2 regions of the Sporosarcina sp. FA15 genome follow, and region 2 is predicted to be linked to the other one. Evidence: a T-box and tRNA genes for the amino acid it is inferred to sense, from the RefSeq annotation. Region 2 holds a T-box; the other holds one or more tRNA genes.
The links. The T-box of region 2 lies ahead of thrS (threonine--tRNA ligase). A T-box ahead of a tRNA ligase gene usually reads a tRNA of that ligase, here a tRNA-Thr.

Region 1: it encodes a tRNA-Thr, which carries the amino acid that the T-box ahead of thrS (threonine--tRNA ligase) is inferred to sense. The anticodon was not compared.

The regions. Positions count from the first base shown of each region.
Region 1 is NZ_CP188818.1:4,320,265-4,330,766, forward strand. It holds rRNA gene ACP8HG_RS20525 (23S ribosomal RNA) at 1-995, shown strand, start outside; rRNA gene rrf (5S ribosomal RNA) at 1,142-1,257, shown strand; tRNA gene ACP8HG_RS20535 (tRNA-Asn) at 1,302-1,376, shown strand; tRNA gene ACP8HG_RS20540 (tRNA-Ser) at 1,381-1,472, shown strand; tRNA gene ACP8HG_RS20545 (tRNA-Glu) at 1,496-1,570, shown strand; tRNA gene ACP8HG_RS20550 (tRNA-Val) at 1,736-1,811, shown strand; tRNA gene ACP8HG_RS20555 (tRNA-Met) at 1,880-1,954, shown strand; tRNA gene ACP8HG_RS20560 (tRNA-Met) at 2,036-2,110, shown strand; tRNA gene ACP8HG_RS20565 (tRNA-Asp) at 2,114-2,189, shown strand; tRNA gene ACP8HG_RS20570 (tRNA-Phe) at 2,249-2,324, shown strand; tRNA gene ACP8HG_RS20575 (tRNA-Thr) at 2,338-2,413, shown strand; tRNA gene ACP8HG_RS20580 (tRNA-Tyr) at 2,427-2,511, shown strand; tRNA gene ACP8HG_RS20585 (tRNA-Trp) at 2,517-2,590, shown strand; tRNA gene ACP8HG_RS20590 (tRNA-His) at 2,618-2,693, shown strand; tRNA gene ACP8HG_RS20595 (tRNA-His) at 2,730-2,805, shown strand; tRNA gene ACP8HG_RS20600 (tRNA-His) at 2,840-2,915, shown strand; tRNA gene ACP8HG_RS20605 (tRNA-Gln) at 2,926-2,997, shown strand; tRNA gene ACP8HG_RS20610 (tRNA-Gly) at 3,002-3,076, shown strand; tRNA gene ACP8HG_RS20615 (tRNA-Cys) at 3,085-3,158, shown strand; tRNA gene ACP8HG_RS20620 (tRNA-Leu) at 3,200-3,280, shown strand; gene ACP8HG_RS20625 (SRPBCC family protein) at 3,459-3,911, shown strand; gene ACP8HG_RS20630 (hypothetical protein) at 4,245-4,760, opposite strand; gene ACP8HG_RS20635 (B3/B4 domain-containing protein) at 4,790-5,482, opposite strand; gene queG (tRNA epoxyqueuosine(34) reductase QueG) at 5,539-6,678, shown strand; gene trmL (tRNA (uridine(34)/cytosine(34)/5-carboxymethylaminomethyluridine(34)-2'-O)-methyltransferase TrmL) at 6,796-7,269, shown strand; gene ACP8HG_RS20650 (hypothetical protein) at 7,617-7,889, shown strand; gene ACP8HG_RS20655 (NCS2 family permease) at 7,938-9,239, opposite strand; gene ACP8HG_RS20660 (aldo/keto reductase) at 9,396-10,220, shown strand; gene ACP8HG_RS20665 (methyl-accepting chemotaxis protein) at 10,357-10,502, shown strand, end outside.
Region 2 is NZ_CP188818.1:1,358,393-1,368,894, forward strand. It holds gene ACP8HG_RS06475 (LCP family protein) at 1-357, opposite strand, end outside; gene ACP8HG_RS06480 (YjcZ family sporulation protein) at 614-712, shown strand; gene msrA (peptide-methionine (S)-S-oxide reductase MsrA) at 878-1,408, shown strand; gene ACP8HG_RS06490 (NUDIX hydrolase) at 1,626-2,144, opposite strand; partial or broken gene ACP8HG_RS06495 (IS30 family transposase) at 2,231-3,243, shown strand; gene ACP8HG_RS06500 (alpha/beta fold hydrolase) at 3,334-4,107, shown strand; gene ACP8HG_RS06505 (hypothetical protein) at 4,581-4,727, opposite strand; gene thrS (threonine--tRNA ligase) at 5,105-7,024, opposite strand; T-box leader at 7,074-7,298, opposite strand; gene asnB (asparagine synthase (glutamine-hydrolyzing)) at 8,220-10,070, opposite strand; gene glnA (type I glutamate--ammonia ligase) at 10,134-10,502, opposite strand, start outside.

The DNA of each region.
Region 1 (10,502 bases), 1.7 Mb from region 2:
CGGCCGTAACTATAACGGTCCTAAGGTAGCGAAATTCCTTGTCGGGTAAGTTCCGACCCGCACGAAAGGCGTAACGATCTGGGCACTGTCTCAACGAGAGACTCGGTGAAATTATAATACCTGTGAAGATGCAGGTTACCCGCGACAGGACGGAAAGACCCCGTGGAGCTTTACTGTAACCTGATATTGAATTCCGGTGCAGCCTGTACAGGATAGGTAGGAGCCTTGGATTCCGGAGCGCTAGCTTCGGATGAGGCGTTGGTGGGATACTACCCTGGCTGTATTGGACTTCTAACCCATGCCCCTTATCGGGGCAGGAGACAGTGTCAGGCGGGCAGTTTGACTGGGGCGGTCGCCTCCTAAAGAGTAACGGAGGCGCCCAAAGGTTCCCTCAGAATGGTTGGACATCATTCGTAGAGTGCAAAGGCATAAGGGAGCTTGACTGCGAGACCTACAAGTCGAGCAGGGTCGAAAGACGGGCTTAGTGATCCGGTGGTTCCGCATGGAAGGGCCATCGCTCAACGGATAAAAGCTACCCCGGGGATAACAGGCTTATCTCCCCCAAGAGTCCACATCGACGGGGAGGTTTGGCACCTCGATGTCGGCTCATCGCATCCTGGGGCTGTAGTCGGTCCCAAGGGTTGGGCTGTTCGCCCATTAAAGCGGTACGCGAGCTGGGTTCAGAACGTCGTGAGACAGTTCGGTCCCTATCCGTCGCGGGCGCAGGAAATTTGAGAGGAGCTGTCCTTAGTACGAGAGGACCGGGATGGACATACCTCTGGTGTACCAGTTGTCTTGCCAAAGGCATCGCTGGGTAGCTATGTATGGACGGGATAAATGCTGAAAGCATCTAAGCATGAAGCCCCCCTCGAGATGAGATTTCCCATTACGCAAGTAAGTAAGATCCCTCAAAGAAGATGAGGTTGATAGGTCTGGGGTGGAAGCACGGCGACGTGTGGAGCTGACGGATACTAATCGATCGAGGACTTAACCAATTTTGAAAAGGGCTTGATTACCCTGATTCTGTGTAGCACAATGTCTGTTTTATTCAGTTTTGAGCGAACAAAATTAATTATTTTGTAAAAACGCTTGCAAGTAACAACAAGACATGATATAATTAATCTTGTCTTGTGGAAAATAGTTCAGTGACGATTGCGAAGAGGTCACACCCGTTCCCATACCGAACACGGAAGTTAAGCTCTTCAGCGCCGATGGTAGTTGGGGGTTTCCCCCTGTGAGAGTAGGACGTCGCTGGTCTGTTAGTCCAAAAGAAGATACTTAATGTATGTTCTTAATATTATTCCGCAGTAGCTCAGTGGTAGAGCAATCGGCTGTTAACCGATCGGTCGTAGGTTCGAGTCCTACCTGCGGAGCCATTTAGGAGAGCTGTCCGAGTGGCCGAAGGAGCATGATTGGAAATCATGTAAGCGGCTAACGCTGTTTCAAGGGTTCAAATCCCTTGCTCTCCGCCAGATTCATATAAATGATAAATTAAGGCCCCTTGGTCAAGCGGTTAAGACACCGCCCTTTCACGGCGGTATCACGGGTTCGAATCCCGTAGGGGTCACCATAACTTTTTAGAAATTCATCATTAAGCACGTAGACTTTAATTCAGTAATTCGAGCATAGCACACTCTCGTTAAAATTGGGAGAAGGAAGGAGCGTACATTAGTACGTGACTGACTGAGCGAATGAAGCTGACAAAGAGATGCGCCGCTTATCGCAATTTTACCCAGGAGGATTAGCTCAGCTGGGAGAGCACCTGCCTTACAAGCAGGGGGTCGGCGGTTCGAGCCCGTCATCCTCCACCATTAAGTTTTTTAAGCAGATTCACCGCTTAAAGAAACTTACATATATTTAATTATATAAATACTATTGTCGCGGGGTGGAGAAGTGGTATCTCGTCGGGCTCATAACCCGAAGGTCGCAGGTTCAAATCCTGCCCCCGCAACCAAATTTTATCATGATACAGCAGATCATATAGCTGACATGTAAATCATTAGCTCTTTATCAAATGAATACATTATATTGTTGTCGCGGGGTGGAGAAGTGGTATCTCGTCGGGCTCATAACCCGAAGGTCGCAGGTTCAAATCCTGCCCCCGCAACCAAATGGTCCCGTGGTGTAGCGGTTAACATGCCTGCCTGTCACGCAGGAGATCGCCGGTTCGATCCCGGTCGGGACCGCCATTTTTATTTTTCTTATAAGGTTTAGAATAAGCTAATATCTTAATGTAAACCAAATATGTGGCTCAGTAGCTCAGTCGGTAGAGCAAAGGACTGAAAATCCTTGTGTCGGCGGTTCGATTCCGTCCTGAGCCACCATTTTAATATTTGTGCCGGAGTAGCTCAACTGGTAGAGCAACTGACTTGTAATCAGTAGGTTGAGGGTTCAAGTCCTTTCTCCGGCACCATTTACACCTATATGGTGGGGTAGCGAAGTGGCTAAACGCGGCGGACTGTAAATCCGCTCCCTACGGGTTCGGCGGTTCGAATCCGCCCCCCACCACCAGTTTTAGGGGCATAGTTTAACGGTAGAATAGAGGTCTCCAAAACCTTTGATGTGGGTTCGATTCCTACTGCCCCTGCCATTTTTTTTAGTATAATCTAATATTATGGCGATTGTGGTGAAGTGGTTAACACATCGGATTGTGGTTCCGACACTCGAGGGTTCGATTCCCTTCAGTCGCCCCATTTATCTATCCAATTAAAACAAACTTATATATCATGGCGATTGTGGTGAAGTGGTTAACACATCGGATTGTGGTTCCGACATTCGAGGGTTCGATTCCCTTCAGTCGCCCCATTTTATATTCAATTAAAACAAACTAGATATCATGGCGATTGTGGTGAAGTGGTTAACACATCGGATTGTGGTTCCGACACTCGAGGGTTCGATTCCCTTCAGTCGCCCCATTTATCTTTTTGGGGTATAGCCAAGCGGTAAGGCAACGGACTTTGACTCCGTCACTCGTTGGTTCGAATCCAGCTACCCCAGTTTCGCGGAAGTAGTTCAGTGGTAGAATACGACCTTGCCAAGGTCGGGGTCGCGGGTTCGAATCCCGTCTTCCGCTCCATCATCTACGGCGGCATAGCCAAGCGGTAAGGCATGGGTCTGCAACACCCTTACCACCGGTTCGATTCCGGTTGCCGCCTCCAATTTTCTTATGTATCGTTGTTCGTAAACTAAATAGTGTTATGCCCGAGTGGTGGAATGGCAGACACGTCGCACTCAAAATGCGATGCCGTAAGGCGTGCCGGTTCAAGTCCGGCCTCGGGTATCAGATGAAAAACACAACTTCGGTTGTGTTTTTTTGTGTTTAATTTCTACTATATAAGTTGACTTAACTGAGTGAACGTGGGCTTTGGCTACCCCTAGCACTTTAAAGAATTCAATGTAATTTAATTCTTTATTTCAATATATATTTAGATAAAAGAATAGAGAGTAGGGGAAACATTATGCCATTAATTGAACACCAGGAGTTCATTCAAGCCTCGGTAGAACGTTGCTTTGATCTTGCCCGAGACGTGGATATTCATACCCGTACAACAGAGGGGACGAAAGAGAAGGCTGTCGGTGGGGTGACAACAGGTTTATTGCTGGCCGGGGATATTGTTACATGGGAGGCCGTTCATTTCGGTATAAGACAAAGACTAACTGCCAAAGTAACGGTGATGGATATACCGTATATGTTTGAAGACATAATGGTGAAAGGAGCATTCCAATCTTTTCACCATATTCATGAGTTTATTGAGAAGGATAATGGCACTCTGATGATTGACAGATTTCAATATAGATCACCCTGTGGAGTGATTGGTGTTATTGCGGATAAGTTGTTTTTGGAAAGCTATATGAGAAACTTTATTGTGAGTCGAGCAAGAGCTCTGAAGCATATTGCAGAAAATGAGTAAGAGGCATTTCATCAGGAAAAGTCGACTTGATAAACTTGGTGGCACAAGTTTTCTAGAGAGTGGAACCTGGACGTTACTAATAGATGGTGAGAAAACACAGCGGTTCAAAAATGGGTAGTAAACAAAATCGCTCCTTACCGCCGAAGCGTAAGGAGCGATTTTCATAGAGGGGATCCGATGACACTAGTTTGGGTTGTCCATTGCAATTGCCTTGGTTGGTCATTGGGGATTGGTCACAAAGTAAATGGTGACAGGTTATTGGTTTGCCTGCAATTTAAATTGGATTGATCCCTACTCTATGCCCTGGAGAGGAGTCTCACCTTTCCAAGGGCATTAAAAGTACTTCGTATCATCAAATTTCAAGACAATCGAATAGTTTTTTGCATTAATAGAATTAGATAACTTATGTGCATCCTTTTCTGCTTGCAATGATTTCACCCGATAATCCTCAGGATCGAATAAAGCAACACGGTATACGACCGTACCTTCAGAGTAGCCGTATTGAATCTCTTCTTTTTCTGCCATAGAGAGTTCTTTGTAAAAGCGGGCTTTTGCACGTAATTGTATGGCAAGTTCAATCGCTTCGACAATCGCAAGTTGTTGCCCTTGGAACTCGATTTCATTATCGATATTGGCACGATACATGAGACGGTCGAGCACTCGACTATCTAAACGGACTTCATCCAATTCTGTTTCTACGATTTTAAGGCTACGTGGTCCTTGATCAGGGGTGTTGCCTTTTTCTACATTCGTAAAGGCTACGCGTCTCATTTCATCTTCAAGCTCATGAATTCGTTTTGTTAAAACACTTTTTAATTTTACAGCTTCAGCGAGTGTTATGTTGCTCACTTGTTCATTCCCCCCATTTAGAAACATTGTCAGTCAACTATAATGGAAGTTTGTCCCTCGTGCAAAACATATGAACGAACATCTCCACCACTAAGACTAGTAAACATGTTCCCACATGCTGTTGTCAGTTCAAACGCTTCAGTAGCATCCATGGACGGGCGTAGGAAGAAGATATGTAACGCGTCTGTCGTATCTTCTGTTACAGCGCTACGTATAGAATCGACATATGGACTACCGAATGGGCTATAATCATCTTTTAACAGTAGAATGTTTTGTAATGAATTAAAACGACCATTCAATCCATCATATCCATCCTCTTCTGTCCCTGAAGTAACGACTATATCGCCGACAATTTTTTCGAGGTCATAGATGCCTACTGGAATTTCGTGCTGCAAGGAAAAGAAGTTATTCAAGTCGACAGCATTGTGGAATGGATCGATGTAGTTTTGCTTCTTAATCCGGCGCATAAGTGCTTCTGTAGAATGACGGTATCGATTAGGGTCTGCGCCAAGTGCTTTCCACACAGTACGCCATTCTTTAATGCCAGGGAATTCGGGGACGGACTTGTTCTCCAGCTCAAAGAAAAGTTGCTCTTGGAATAATTGCAATTTTCCTTTTAGCATTTGAGGCGATTCTGACACTGTAATTTTGGTATAATGATTAATGCCCAATTTTAATCCGGGTACGGCACCTAAAAGCTTCATATCCATTTCAATAATCAATGACTTCACCCTTTATATAGTTTAATTCAATAGTAGCATAGTGGAGGCGATACAGTGTGAATGCTGTTCAGTTGCAACAGTCAGTGAGGGACTATGCGGAGTCAATCGGCATCGACAAAATTGGTTTTACAACAGCTGCACCATTTCGTGAGTTGAAAAACCGCTTGAAGCGGCAGCAAGAACTAGGCTATCAGTCGGGTTTTGAAGAAAAGGATTTAGATAAACGGACAGAACCTGCTCTTTTGCTTGATCAAGCAGAAAGCATTATTGCAATTGCTGTAGCTTATCCATCCAAAATGGCAGATTCTCCGAGAGGAAAAAAAGGTGAGCGACGGGGCATTTTTTGTCGTGCATCGTGGGGGACAGATTATCATACGGTCCTTCGTGAGAAGCTGAGACTGCTTGAGGAATTTATACTAGAACATGCACCTGAGGCAAAGGTTCGCTCGATGGTAGATACGGGTGAGCTTGCAGACCGCGCTGTTGCAGAACGGGCGGGGATTGGATGGTCGGCAAAAAACTGTTCAATAATTACGCCGGAATTCGGTTCGTATGTGTACCTGGGTGAAATGATTACCAATATCCCTTTTGCGCCGGACGTTCCAATGGAAGATGAATGTGGGGATTGCACACTTTGTCTTGACGTATGTCCAACTGGTGCATTGATTCAGGGAGGCCAATTAAATGCGCAGCGTTGTATTGCTTTCCTTACACAGTCGAAAAAGCCAATTCCGGAAGAATTTCGTGCGGAGTTTGGTAATCGAATATACGGGTGTGATACATGTCAAACGGTATGTCCGAAAAATAAAGGAAAGCATAATTTGCATCAGCAAGCATTCCAAGCAGACCCTGAACTGGCGAAGCCGCTTCTTCAACCAGTGCTCAGGCTGTCGAATCGAGAATTTAAAGAGAAATTTGGACATGTATCAGGATCTTGGCGCGGAAAAAATCCGATTCAGCGAAATGCAATTATTGCACTCGCACATTTCAAGGAGGAGTCTGCGGTACCAGAATTGATCAGTATGTTAGAGAACGATCCGAGACCCGTCATTCGTGGTACGATTGCATGGGCACTTGGTCGAATTGGTTTGGATGAAGGATATGTAGCGATTAAGGAAGCATTATCGAAAGAGGAAGATCCGGAAGTGCGTGCTGAATTAGAAAAGGCAGCGGATACTTATATACTGAAGAAATGAATGCCTATATAAACTAAACGAAGGCTCCTTACAAGAGGCAGCAGAAGTAAATTCAATGGGGTTCTATATTTCAACAAATCTATAGTAAGAAAAAGTTTAATTGGAGGAATCACTGAGATGGCCATACACGTAGCGTTATTTGAACCACAAATCCCTGCAAACACAGGGAACATTGCAAGGACATGCGCAGGAACAGGAGCGAAACTTCATCTTGTGAAACCGCTTGGGTTTTCGACGGACGACAAAATGTTGAAACGTGCGGGGCTCGATTACTGGGAGCACGTCGATATTACATATCATGAAGGAATTCGTGAGCTATTCGCGGCGAATCCCGATGCTGTTTTTTACTTTTTGACAAAACACGGTGAAAGGACTCATACTGCATTCGATTATTCTGATGGTGCAACAGATATATTTTTCGTCTTCGGTAAAGAGACGAGCGGACTTCCTGAAGATATTTTAGAGGAGAATAAAGAACGGTGCCTTCGAATCCCGATGAACGACAACATTCGGTCGCTTAATTTATCGAACACGGCGGCGATACTTATATATGAAGCACTTAGGCAACAATCTTATCCAGGATTGGTATAAAAAAAAACGGGGCAGCCTGAAGGCATGTCCCGTTTTACTTATTGTTATTTTTTTAGGCCAGGTATCTTAACCTTGCCCGGTTTATCATCGTATCCGCCTGTGAAAATTGCAGATAGGAATGCAAAGCAAACACCTATAATTAGAATTACTGTCATGATAGGTACCTCCTGTAAATTCATTAGTAGCTTCGTTAAGTATACCCTATTTTAAATGGAATTGAAACGACCGTCAGGAAAAATTGTGACAGAGCCAAGAAAAATGAAACTTTTTGTCGGCTTATCCGTATATAACATAACGACTTAAATAATATGGAGGTAGAATATAGTATGAAAAATTACTCGACAGGAATGAAATGGATCACGGCAATTGCAGAAGGTTTTCTTGCAATTCCAATCATTGGAGGAGTTTTTGTTATAAGCTCCGGATATTCAGTGCTGGGTGTCATGTTCGTTTTACATGCCATTACGTTACTGCTTTCAATTCGGGACATGCAGGGTAAGGCAGCACCCATCCTAGGTCTCGTAACGAGCATAGTGAGTGCTATTCCGTTCATTGGCTGGTTCATGCACCTACTAACTGCAGGAGCGCTCGTAATGTCAGCTATCACTTCTAGACGGTAAATCAATATGTAAGAAATACCCTTCCGAATACTAACGGAAGGGTATTTTTTAATGTGGTAAATAGAGCAGCTGATAGGTGAACAGTACTGCGAAAATATATAACAGGATAGGAACTTGTTTTCCTTTCCCTTTCACAACTTTCAATAGCGGGTATGTGATGAAACCAAGAGCGATTCCTGTCGCAATGCTCGATGTGAGTGGCATTGTTAGAATAACGAGGAATGCTGGGAATGCTTCATCGAATGAATCCCAATCAATATCTTTCACTGCGCCAATCATCAAGCTTCCGACGATAATCAAAGCAGGAGCTGTGATTGCAGATACACCAGACAATGTACTGACGAGTGGACCGAAAAATGCCGCGACAAGGAAGAGGATAGAGACAGTCAGTGATGTCAATCCTGTCCGGCCACCTACTGCAACACCAGATGAAGATTCGATGTACGCCGTTGTTGGGCTCGTACCGAACATCGATCCGAATGTTGTTGCAACAGAATCTGCAAGTAATGCATGACGTGCACGTGGCAGCTTATTGCCTTTCATAAGGCCAGCCTGTTTTGCAACGCCAATCATCGTGCCGGTGGTATCGAACAAGGTAACGATGAGAAAGGCAAAAACCACCCCATACAAACCATGTGAAATGACGTCACCGAATGCAGTAATCGGATTCCAAACAAGAATCCCTTCCGGCAATTGAGGCATTTTCCATAAGGCACCTTCAAATTTGAGCTGACCCGTAAAGACTGCGACAATTCCGGTTAGAACCATTCCAATGAAAATCGAACCATAGATATTCAAAGTCATAAGAATAACCGTCACGAGAAGGCCGAACAAAGCGAGTAGAACGGGCGGAGACGTAAGGTCGCCAAGCTTAACAAGGTTCGCCTCATGTGGAGCGACGAGTCCAGAAAGACGCAAGCCGATAAAGGCGATGAATAACCCTATCCCAGCTGTAATCCCGAGCTTCAGACTCTCAGGAATTGATTCAATTAATTTTTCACGGAAAGAAGTCAAGGACAACAGAACAAATATTAATCCAGCTATGAATACTGCAGAAAAAGCAGTCATGTAGTCGAGTTGACCATCAGATGCGAGAACAACCGATGTAAAATAAGCATTCAATCCCATTCCTGGTGCAATTGCAATTGGATAATTGGCGAAAAGTGCCATCCAAAGTGTACCGATAACCGCAGCGATAATTGTCGCAATGAATACTTGCTCGAATGGTACGCCGGCGTCAGCAAGAATAATCGGATTGACGATGACAATATAGGCCATTGTCAAAAAAGTTGTCATACCGGCCAATACTTCCGTTTTCACAGTGGTATTATGTTTTTTTAAATGAAACAATGTAAATCTCCTTTCAGAATACGAACGAAATGAAGTACATTTACAATAATATTCGTTTTTACGGTAAAATTCAACTCTGAAATGCAATCAGGTAATTCGTAATATTCGAATGCCGCTTGTACAATTAAAGAATAAGTTTCGAAAGGGGAAATTCAAATGACAAAACGATTCAACGGAACACTTGAGCTAGCAAATGGTGTGAAAATGCCACAATTAGGACTTGGAGTCTATAAGATGACGGATCCGGGTCAGACTGTCGAAGCAATTACATACGCACTAGAAACAGGATATCGCGCAATTGACACAGCGGCAATCTATGAGAATGAAAGGGAAACGGGGGAAGCGATCCGTCACTCTGGTGTTCCAAGGGAAGAGCTGTTCATCACATCGAAGGTATGGAATACTGATCAGGGCTATGACGGGACACTCCGCGCATTCGAGACTTCATTGAAGAAATTAGGCTTAGAATATTTGGATCTATATTTGACACATTGGCCCGTGTCAGAAAAATATGTCGACACTTATAAAGCGATTGAACGGTTGTATGACGAAAAACTAATCCGTACTACTGGTGTCTCCAATCATCATGCCCATCATCTTGAAAAAATCCTTGTAAAAGCAAATGTTGCGCCTATGGTGAACCAGATTGAACTCCATCCGTATCTAACACAGGAACCGCTCCGTGCGTTTTGCGAAGAGAATGGAATTGCTGTGACGTCTTGGTCACCGCTTGCACGTGGGAAGCTACTTGCAGAACCAACGCTTCTTACTATCGGCGAACAGTACGGTAAAACACCTGCGCAAGTTATTATCAGATGGCATTTGCAAAATAATCTCATCGTTATTCCAAAGTCGGTGACACCTGAACGTATAAGTGAAAATAATGAAGTTGCCGATTTTGAACTGTCATCTGAAGAAATGGCATCGATTAACGCACTTAATCGCGATGAGCGGACGGGAACCAATCCGGATTCATACTAATTTCATCAGCGTACATGATATGTGTCATAAGTCTTAATGCTATTCATAGTATTGCAACTTTTAGCACAAATACTACATTCAAAATGAGGTATTTTATGGTATGATGAAAAAAAGGGTGTAGGAGGAATTGATTACCATGTTCAGAAGCAAGAAAAAGGGTATCGAGGATGATCGTCTTCAACTAGAAATTGACCGTTTGAAGTTGGCGTATTCGGATAAAGAACAACAGGATCAAGGACGTTTAACTGACTTAAAAAGCGAGCTGAATGCTGCTGTTAATCA
Region 2 (10,502 bases):
TGGAATCTCCGCATAAATATCACGCATAAATGAAATCACCCGTATCTTCCCAGCACCCTTATCCCAAGATAGCACCATCATCGTATCTGTCCGCGATTTCCCACTGCCATCATCGTCCACACCGAGCAGTAAGTAATTTTCAACGGATGTATACTTCGGATCTGTAGCATCCCCTTTAAACGGACCCGGGTCAATCCCATTGTTTTTTGCCAACGATTTCCCCGCATTGTATTCAGTATATGAATACAACCCAGCTCCGATAAAACAGAGTGTGACTATTAAAAAGATGACCCTGCCGATGCGAAGTTTTTTCTTTCTTCTTCTTTTCGGTACTGGCCCTTCATAATGTTCTTCCATTATTGATTCCTCCAAAAAGTGATATCTCCATTAGGACGAACAGGAAGTCTCTTGGTTGCGTCTAATTATTTCAATTATAACACGATGGGCCCTTGAGGTTAACCTTAACTATTTTTTGCGCGGATCTAGGTCTGTTAATGTAGTTATATCCATTAATATTTATTCTATAATGGTCGATTTACAACAGTTCCCCACTCCCCCCATTACATCCCTGCATATGTTACATAGATGTTGGTGAAGAAAGGTGGTGTAAGATATGGGACGTGAACATGGTGGTGGAGAAGGTAGCTCGTTTGCTTTGCTTGTTGTGCTTTTTATACTATTGATAATCATTGGCGCAAGCTTCATCTATTAATATAAAAAACAATCCAATCTCAACCGCTCATTAGCATCTCTCAACTGTAAGAGCGCTTAGTAGGCGCTCTTTTTGCTGTTGTACTAAACAGAGGCAAACAACTATTTTCTACTATTCTAATTATGATACAATTTACTTATAAGCAATGAAAGGGTGTTGGTAACGATGACTAAAGAAATAGTTGAAAAAGCCACATTTGCTGGTGGTTGTTTTTGGTGTATGGTGAAACCATTTAAAGAGTGGGACGGTATCCACGACGTCGTATCCGGTTATATGGGAGGACATGTTGTGAATCCTACATATGAAGATGTCAAAAAGGGCGACTCTGGTCATTTAGAGGTCGTCGAAATCACATATGATCCATCCGTTTTTTCCTATGATAAATTACTGGATGTATTTTGGCAGCAAATCGACCCGACCGATGCAGATGGACAATTCCAAGACCGCGGACATTCGTATTCAACAGCTATCTTCTATTATACAGATGAGCAGCGTCAAATTGCCGAAACGTCTAAAGATAAACTTGGTGCAAGCGGTACATTCTCTAAACCGATTGTGACACCAATCCGTCCCACTGAAACATTTTACCGTGCAGAAGACTATCACCAGGATTATCACGCAAAAGAACAAGAGCATTACGAAGAAGACCGCGCACTTTCTGGTCGGGATGAATTTATCGCAGGGCACTGGTCGTAACAGTAAGAACTGGAGTGCCCGACAATGTATTTCGTTAAACTACTAGCAATTTCTATGATATTCTTTATTTTTGGGATTAAAGCAGGACTTCCAAGCTAAGTCCCATCATATATGTAAAAAACTGAATAATGAGCGCTTATCAAAGTACTCATTATTTAGTTTTTCCTGTTCTAAAAGAATAATCAATTTTACTAGAATTAAGATTGATAAACTTCTATTATTTAACTACAAAATGTTGGATATACGGCGTCATATCTTTTAAAACGGCACGTAAACATTCAGGGTATAATGCGACTTCATTCAGTTCTTTGATTGGTGTCCATTTAAATATTAATCGCTCGCCTTCAATGCCATGAAAAGGGGCTTCGTTATATGAAGATGGATTCCCCTTTGATGTTATCGCATAATAAAAGCCAATTTCATGAAAATCTCTCCCGCCATGTTCAAAGAAATTCTCGATGACCAAAGCCATTCGGTCCACATGCACGTCAATTCCCAATTCTTCACGAAATTCCCTTTTAAGGCTGCTTTGCGAATCCTCCGCAATTTCAACTCTTCCCCCAGGAAGCGACCATTGCGACTCATTTACATCCCGATGTAATAAAACATGCCCATTTTCAATCCAAATTCCAGCTACTCGATAATTAAATACAGCTTTTTCAGTTTTAAATACAACATCCATGAATTTCATTCCCTTCAAGTCAAGCTTTCTTATTTTGACTAGTTGTATAATCAAATGCAACAACCTTAAAACATGAAAAGCCACAGACAAACCGTGTATGATCAGGTCGACTAAAACACAATCAATACGGAGGTTTATCTATGGCACAAACACATTCTACCACATTTAAACGCACCTATAAACGAGGCATGATTGCAGCGCTTCACGGCGAAGGGAAAATCCATGCAGGACATCTCAAACTCGATCGACTATGACCGTAGTATAATCTGGCGTGAATTAAAGCGTGGTACCGTAACACAGTTGAAAACCGGCCGCACCATGTACGAAGCCCACTTCCCAGAGACAGCCCAGGTCAAATACCAAGAAAATCAGAAAGCTTGCGGTGCCAAACCCAAGCTTGATGAAACCATTGAATTTATCAAGTTTGCAGAGGCTAAGATATTGAATGATGAGTGGTCACCCGACGACGTCTGCGGATTTGCGTAGCGCAACAATCTCTTTGATAAGGCACGCGTTTGTACAAAAACATTTTACAACTATATTGAGCTCAGACTCATCACTGTCAAAAATATTGATTTACCTATGAAGGTTCGCCTAAACACAAAAACAAAAAGAAGCCGGGTAAACAAGCGTGTTCTTGGTCGTAGTATCGAAGAGCGCCCGACTGAAGTCGAGGATCGTGAAGTATTCGGCGATTGGGAAATCGATACTGCCATCGGAAAGAAGAGCCAGGACGAGGCACCTTTCACAATTACTGAACGTAAAACCCGTAAGGAGATCACCTTAAGGATTCTTGCCAAGAGTAGCTAAGCGGTAAGTGCTGCTTTCTGTGAACTACGAGACTAACTTCGCAAAGCTGTTTAAAACAATTATCGCTGATAACGGATCCGAATTCTCCGAACTTAATACTTCCGTCTTCCGTGAAGGTACAGAGGTCTTCTTTGCCCATCCCTATACATCTTGCGAACGTGGAACGGATGAGGACCATAATGGATTAATCCATCGTTTTATCCCGAAGTGGAAAACAATCACTTCAGTTTCTGAAGATACAATTCGCTATGCAGAAAACTAGTGTAATCGCCTGCCTAGAAAGATTCTTGGGTATCAAACGCCTGAAGAATGCTTCTTAGAAGAACTCTCCAATATAGCTTGAGTAACGGTTCGTCTGTACTTTCATGATTTATTGCATTTAAGGTAGAAAAATTAATAGTGTTTAGCTTATAATTTAAATGGGTGATTAAAAGTGACTATTCAACGTAAAAAGTTAATTGATACCTGCGATAACCGCAGGCTGTACAGTAAATATTCACAAAAAAGTACACCGAGCGTAATTTTCATAGCTGGATTAGGCGATAGTTGTGAGACTTGGAACGAGGTCCAAGGCCGAATATCTCAGGAAACATCTACCTTTTCTTACGACAGGGCGGGTGTTGGCAGGAGCCGTGTGACATCCGCCCCGCGGACTTGCCTTGATCTGGTAGAGGAGCTTTCCGAATTGTTGCTAGAGCTTGAGGTCCAACCGCCCTATGTATTGGTGGGGCATTCTTTTGGCGGTTTGGTCGCCAGATTGTATGCAAGCCTTTATCCGCAGGTCATTTCCGGTATAATTTTGGTTGATGCTGCGCCCGAATATAAAGAGCTTGCGTATGAAAAGGTTTTGCCTGAAAAGTTGGTTGCAGGAAATAGGGAATATTTCGAGAATCCTATGTTAAATAGTGAGAAGATCGATAAGGTACAGAGTTATAAACAAATCGTTGATTATTTCCGAATAAGTGACATTCCTCTCTCAATTATCACAAGAGGCTTACCGGATAAGAGTGACGGGGAATGGCCTGATAAGGAAATACTGGAAATTGAGCAAAGGCTGCAAGTAGATTTCCAGTGGCTGTCAACGTCAAGCAAACACCGGATTGCTTGTCGGAGCGGACATTATATTCATCACGATGAACCGGAAATTGTGATCGAGGAGATTATTATAATGCTGAAGGGGATGGGAAAGCAAACGATGCAAGGATGAAATTTATGTTGGACCTTCAAATAATTAATAGTGAGCATTACCGGCCTTGTGAAGGTGAGTTGCTGCAGGATTTCGTAACTCTGATGTGGAAGAAACAATCCGTTACGCCGAGGACTGGCGCAACCGTCTACCTAGAAAGATTCTAGACTACCGCACGCCATAAGAGTGCTTGTTAGAAGAACTCGCTAACATCGCCTGAGTCATGGTTAATGGGGACTTTTATGTTTTGTTGCATTTAATATTACATTTTACGTAAAAATAATAGCAATAGTATCGGAAAGTAAAGATAAGTATTAAGTAAACGTATGCGTCAAACTATGCCCAACTAAAAAATGCCTACTCAGAACTGAAATAACTAATCCAGGTAAGCATTTTTTATTATTCGATGTCGGTTTGAAATAATTCGTAATGGACGATATCATCTCGATTCAATATTTTTTTGACTTTTGGTTTTTCTATAGGAAAACCAAGACCTAGAATTGCAACAATTTTAGGTCTGACGGGATGTTTAAAGCTTCCCTCACATCTGTTTCACGAACCCTCGACTCTTCTGCATCCTCTGAATGATAGACAGCATCAAACCCAACGCCGAGCTGTAGATCCGTTGCAGCTAACCACATAAATGCTGTCGCGATGGATGCATCTTGCAGCCACTATTTACTGATACCAGGTCGCCCAGTCACAATAATCGCCACTTGCGCAGTAGACAGCCATTTCATGAAGGGTGTCGTTTTTCAAAACAGCCACTTTTTCCACGTTTTTCAATGACGATAAATTCACGGGAAGGAAAATTATTCCCTCAAGGTGCATAAAGCTGAATCTATGATTTGATCCAGTAGGTCCCCAGAATTTCTTTCTCCTGAAAACTAGTGATTTCACGTCTTAAACGTATAACTTCTACTATTGACAATTCCCCCCTGTACTTATAGGAAAGATATACTTTTAACTAATTATACCGTCAATTCCAACTACTCACAATTTCGAAGATTTGAGATTCTTAAAGGACACGCTGCTCTATCTGTTGTTTAATCAACAAAGCAAAGCCTTCAATAGATAAACACTCCGTTTTCTGACTACCAAATTCCCGAACATTCACCGTTCCATCACTAACCTCTTTGTCACCAAGAATAAGTGTATAAGAAACCTTCTGAAGTTGGGCTTCTCTTACCTTGTAACCTAACTTTTCGTTCCGCTGATCAATTTCAACACGTATGCCTTCATTTCTTAAAACGGACTGTACACACAATGCGTAATCCAAATGTACACTTGAAACAGGAACAATTTGTACTTGCCTAGGAGCGAGCCATGTTGGAAAAGCACCTGCAAAATGTTCAATCAGTATGCCGAAAAAACGATCGATTGAGCCAAAAATTGCACGGTGAATGACCACCGGCCGAACTTTTTCGTTGTTTTCATCAATATACGTGAGGTCAAACTTTTCAGGCATTTGGAAATCGAGTTGAATTGTGCCGCATTGGTGGCTGCGTCCAAGTGCATCTTTAATATGGAAGTCAATTTTTGGTCCGTAAAATGCACCATCCCCCTCATTTAATTGATAAGTAACCGCTAGATCCTCTAATACATTCTTTAGAGCCTCTTCTGAATCATTCCAAATCTCATCACTTCCTAGTGATTGTTCTGGCCTAGTTGAAAGTTCAATCGAATATTCAAAACCAAAAGTTCGATAAACTTCATCAATAAGATGAATAACTTGCTTTATTTCGCTTTTAATTTGATTATGTCTCACAAAAATATGCGCATCGTCTTGGCAAAATGTTCGAACCCTTAATAGTCCGTTAAGAGCACCACTAAATTCATGGCGATGGACTTGACCGAATTCAGCCATACGTATTGGTAAATCACGGTATGAATGAAGACTATTTTTGAAAATTAGCATATGGCCAGGACAGTTCATCGGCTTCATCGCAAATTTTGCGTTTTCCACTTCTGAAAAATACATATTCTCATGGTAATGATCCCAGTGCCCCGATTGCTCCCACAGACGTTGATTCATCATGAAAGGCGTGCGGACTTCTGCGTACCCCGCCTTCGTCTGAAGTGCACGTGAAAAGTTCTCTAGCTCAGTGCGTATTATCTGCCCATTCGGTAAATAGAACGGCATGCCTGGTGCTTCCTCAGAGAACATGAATAATTCAAGTTGCTTTCCAAGTTTTCGATGATCCCTTTTTTCTGCTTCCTCCAAAAAATACAAATGCTGTTCTAAGTCTTTCTTTTTCAAAAAGGAAATTCCATAGATACGTTGCATCACTTGATTATCACTATCTCCCCGCCAATAAGCACCTGACACCTGCGTTAACTTGAATGCTTTTATCCATCCAGTTGACGGTAAATGTGGTCCGCGGCAAAGGTCTATAAATTCTCCTTGTTTATAAAGGGAAATTTTCTCGTCCGCTGGTATGTCTTTTAATAGTTCTAACTTAAACAATTCGCCACGCTTCTCAAATAGTTCTTCTGCCTCTCCATACGTGACTTCTATACGTTCAATTTTCAAATCTTCTTCGATAATAGCTTGCATCTTTTTTTCAATCATTACTAAATCATTCGAAGTGACGCTTGTATCCGATAGAAGGTCATAGTAAAAACCGTGTTCAATTATGGGTCCAATCCCTAACTTCGAATCGTCATAAAGTCTTTTAACCGCCTGCCCTAGCACATGTGCAGTTGTGTGCCTTAGAACTTCGAGTCCTTCTATCGATTCCTTTGTGAAAAGTGTAATCGCAGCATCCTCCATAATGCATTGTGATAAATCATATAATTGTTCATTCACTTTTCCCGCTACAACATTCTTTCTCAAACTTAAGCTAATGGACTGTGCAATATCCGCTAATGTAATACCTAGAGGAAAATTCTTTCGGCTACTGTCTGGAAATCGAATCTCAATTTGCTTGTCATTCATCTTAAAACACCCCATCCAATTTTTTGTATAAAAAAATACCCGTCCCAAATAAAGGGACGAGTATGATTTACCCGTGATTCCACCCAAATTTCTAACACCATCCAACAATGGTGTTAACTCATGGCGCTGTAACGTAGCATTAACGGAATTAGTTACTTCATTTCACTAATACAGCTCAAAAGTGGTAAATTATCTTCTGCGTTAGGAAGTTCTCAGCAATACTTCCCTCTCTGGAAACCATCAAAATAATTCATGTCTTTGTCATCGCTTTTATCGTTATTCAGTTATATTTCTATACAAATAAACACACCCATCCCTAGTAAAGGGACGAGTGTGTTTGCTCGTGATTCCACCCAAATTTCTAACACCATCCAACAATGGCGTTTGCTCATGGTGCTGTAACGTAGCATAGACGGCTTCATGCAGCTCAAAAGTGGTAAATTGTTTTTCTAAGTTAGGAAGATTTCAGCAATACTTCCCTCTCTGGAAACCATCAAAACAATTCATGTCTTTATCATCGCTGTTACAAGTATAGTTAAAATTCATTGAAATCGAATTAGTTAATATCCTACAACAAAGAAAATGGATTATCAAGCTTTTTTTGGTTGTATCCAATACAGTTTATGTATGATTAGTTAAAAAGGATACTCATAGTTAGGTTCATACTGGCCCGTATCCTCAAATCATTTCATACCTAAAAAAGTAAAGCCGACCTTTTCCAATACCTTTAGTGACCTTTGACTATCAGGACTTCCAGATGCTGTGTACACGTGCACTTCTACATGATTTCCGGCAATTTCTAAGTAAGACTACGCTGTTTCTCTTGCGAAACCTTTGCCACTATATTTTTCATTATAATGATAAGTTAATTCTATATTACTTAATAAATTCATACAATTAAATTCAGCAGTATTTATAATTTCATTAGCTACGTCAAAGGAGTAATTAATTATGAATATATCCTGAAATCCATGTTCATTTTGTGGTTATATTCTCAGGGGTTTCCTCTCTTTCTTAAGGTAAGCGAAAAAACCTTTTGAACGAAATAATATGGGAATAATAACCCCAAGGATTATGCTAATTCCCGTGGGGTTACTTTATTCACACGTCAAGCAAGCTATATAAATGAGCGGAGTCACTGACATAAAACGTTTGCTGCTTGCGGCCACTTAATAACAATAAAGAACGAAGGAGATTAGTTATCAATGATGTTTATGTTGTAGTTTACTAACCACATGTTAATTTGGGATAGGTGGGCGATGAGTTGGGGGCCTGTCATAAGCTGACCGAACCAAGGAACTTTGAATGAGGATCCGTCTGAATCGATGATGTCCTTGACTCTTTGTTTTGAGACAAGTTCTAGTAGGGGAGATGTTTTATTATCTAGGATGTTGTTTAACTTAGTCTTTACGAGTTTCATATATGTTTGATGATGTGTTTTAGGGTACGGACTCTTTTTCCGGTATAGAATTTCATTAGGAAGTACTCCTTCTAAAGCCTTTCGTAATATTCCTTTCTCTTGGCCGTTCAGCATTTTCATTTCCCACGGTATGTTCCAGGCATATTCAACAATTCGGTGATCGGCGAATGGAACCCGTACTTCTAAACTTGCTCCCATACTCATGCGATCTTTTCGCTCCAGAAGCGTTGACATAAACCAAATCATATTTAAATAAGACATTTCCCGGTGCCGTGCTTCTATTTGGGTTTCTCCCCCTAGAAGAGGCACTTCACTAATCGTTTCGTTATAGCGATCCCTCACATACCCTTCCAAATCGAGTTTCTTTTGCCAATGTGGAAGCAACAGCTGCTGTCTTTCCGTTTGTGACCGCATCCACGGAAACTCCTTTCCGTGCAGCAGTTCTTCTTTATAGAACCATGGATATCCTCCGAAGATCTCATCCGCACACTCACCAGACAATGCAACTGTATAATCTTGTTTCATCTGTTCGCAAAACCATAACAATGATGAGTCTACGTCTGCCATACCAGGTAAATCTCTCATCATCACTGCTTCTTCCAACAGATTTGCCAGCTGATCATTATTTATAATAGCCGAGTGATGAATAGACCCCAAATATTGTTGCATTTTCTCTATCCATGGTGCATCTTGATCAGGCTGAAAGGAACTCGCTTTGAAATATTGATTGTTGTGCTCGTAGTCAATGGAGTACGTATGAAGGGTACCGCGTCCCTCTTTTTTAAAATATTCTGAAGCAAATGAACTAATAGCACTCGAATCAATTCCTCCAGATAAGAATGTACAAACAGGTACATCAGCAACTAACTGGCGCTCAACGGCATCCTTTACAAGAATTTTTACTTGTTCAGCCGTCTCATCTAACGTATGATGATGCTTTTTGCTTTCTACATTCCAATACCGCCAAGTTTTCAGTCCATTTCGATTGTAAATTAATGCATGAGCTGGGCGAAGTTCATTAATGCCCCGAAAGACACCATGACCAGGAGTCCGGGATGGACCTAATCCAAATATTTCCTGAAACCCCTCTCTGTCCACTTCACTTTTCACTTTTGGATGTGCAAGTATTGCTTTAATCTCTGAACCAAATATGAGCGATTCGTTTTCTTCACGATAAAATAGAGGTTTGACACCAAGTCGGTCTCTTGCCATAAAAAGCTGCTCTCGGTGTTGATCCCAAACAGCAAATGCAAAAATTCCATTTAGATGCATAACGCAATTTTCTCCCCACTCGATATATGCCGTCAGTAACACTTCCGTATCGGAATATGACTGAAAAGAGTACCCTCTTTGTAGTAATTCCTTTCTAATTTCTTCTGTATTATAAAGCTCTCCGTTATATACGATAGTAAAAGTATGGTTGTTTTTTTCTATTGACATCGGCTGTATACCTCCGGCAGGATCGACAACTATAAGCCGGGTATGACCAAGTAACAGATGGCGCGAACTCCATACATTAGAAGCATCCGGACCACGCTTCGCCAATGAATTCGCCATCTTTTCCACAATGAATACTTGCTGTGTCAAATCTTGATGCCAATCAATCCATCCTGTTATTCCACACACTCGCAATCACTCCTTCTCATTAGAAATTTACATATTAGCTTTTTTTCACTATCCACCGCTTCATTAATATTGCGACAGATATTGATCGCGTTCCCATGGGTGTACTTGTGTCCTATACATATCCCATTCAATTTCTTTTGCTTCAATAAACCGTTCCAACAAATGGCTGCCTATAGCTTGAGTAATCACTTTGTCTGCTTTTAATTTTTTTAGTGCCTCAGCTAAAGTAGCCGGCAAATCAATGATTCCGGTTTTTTCCCGTTCTTCTTTTGACATCAAATAGATATTTTTGTTAATTGTTTCAGGAGGTGTTAATTTATTTTTAATGCCATCTAATCCCGCAGCTAACAAGACTGCCATGGCTAAATATGGATTTGCAGCAGGGTCAACACTACGAACCTCTACACGTGTACTCATTCCACGTGATGCGGG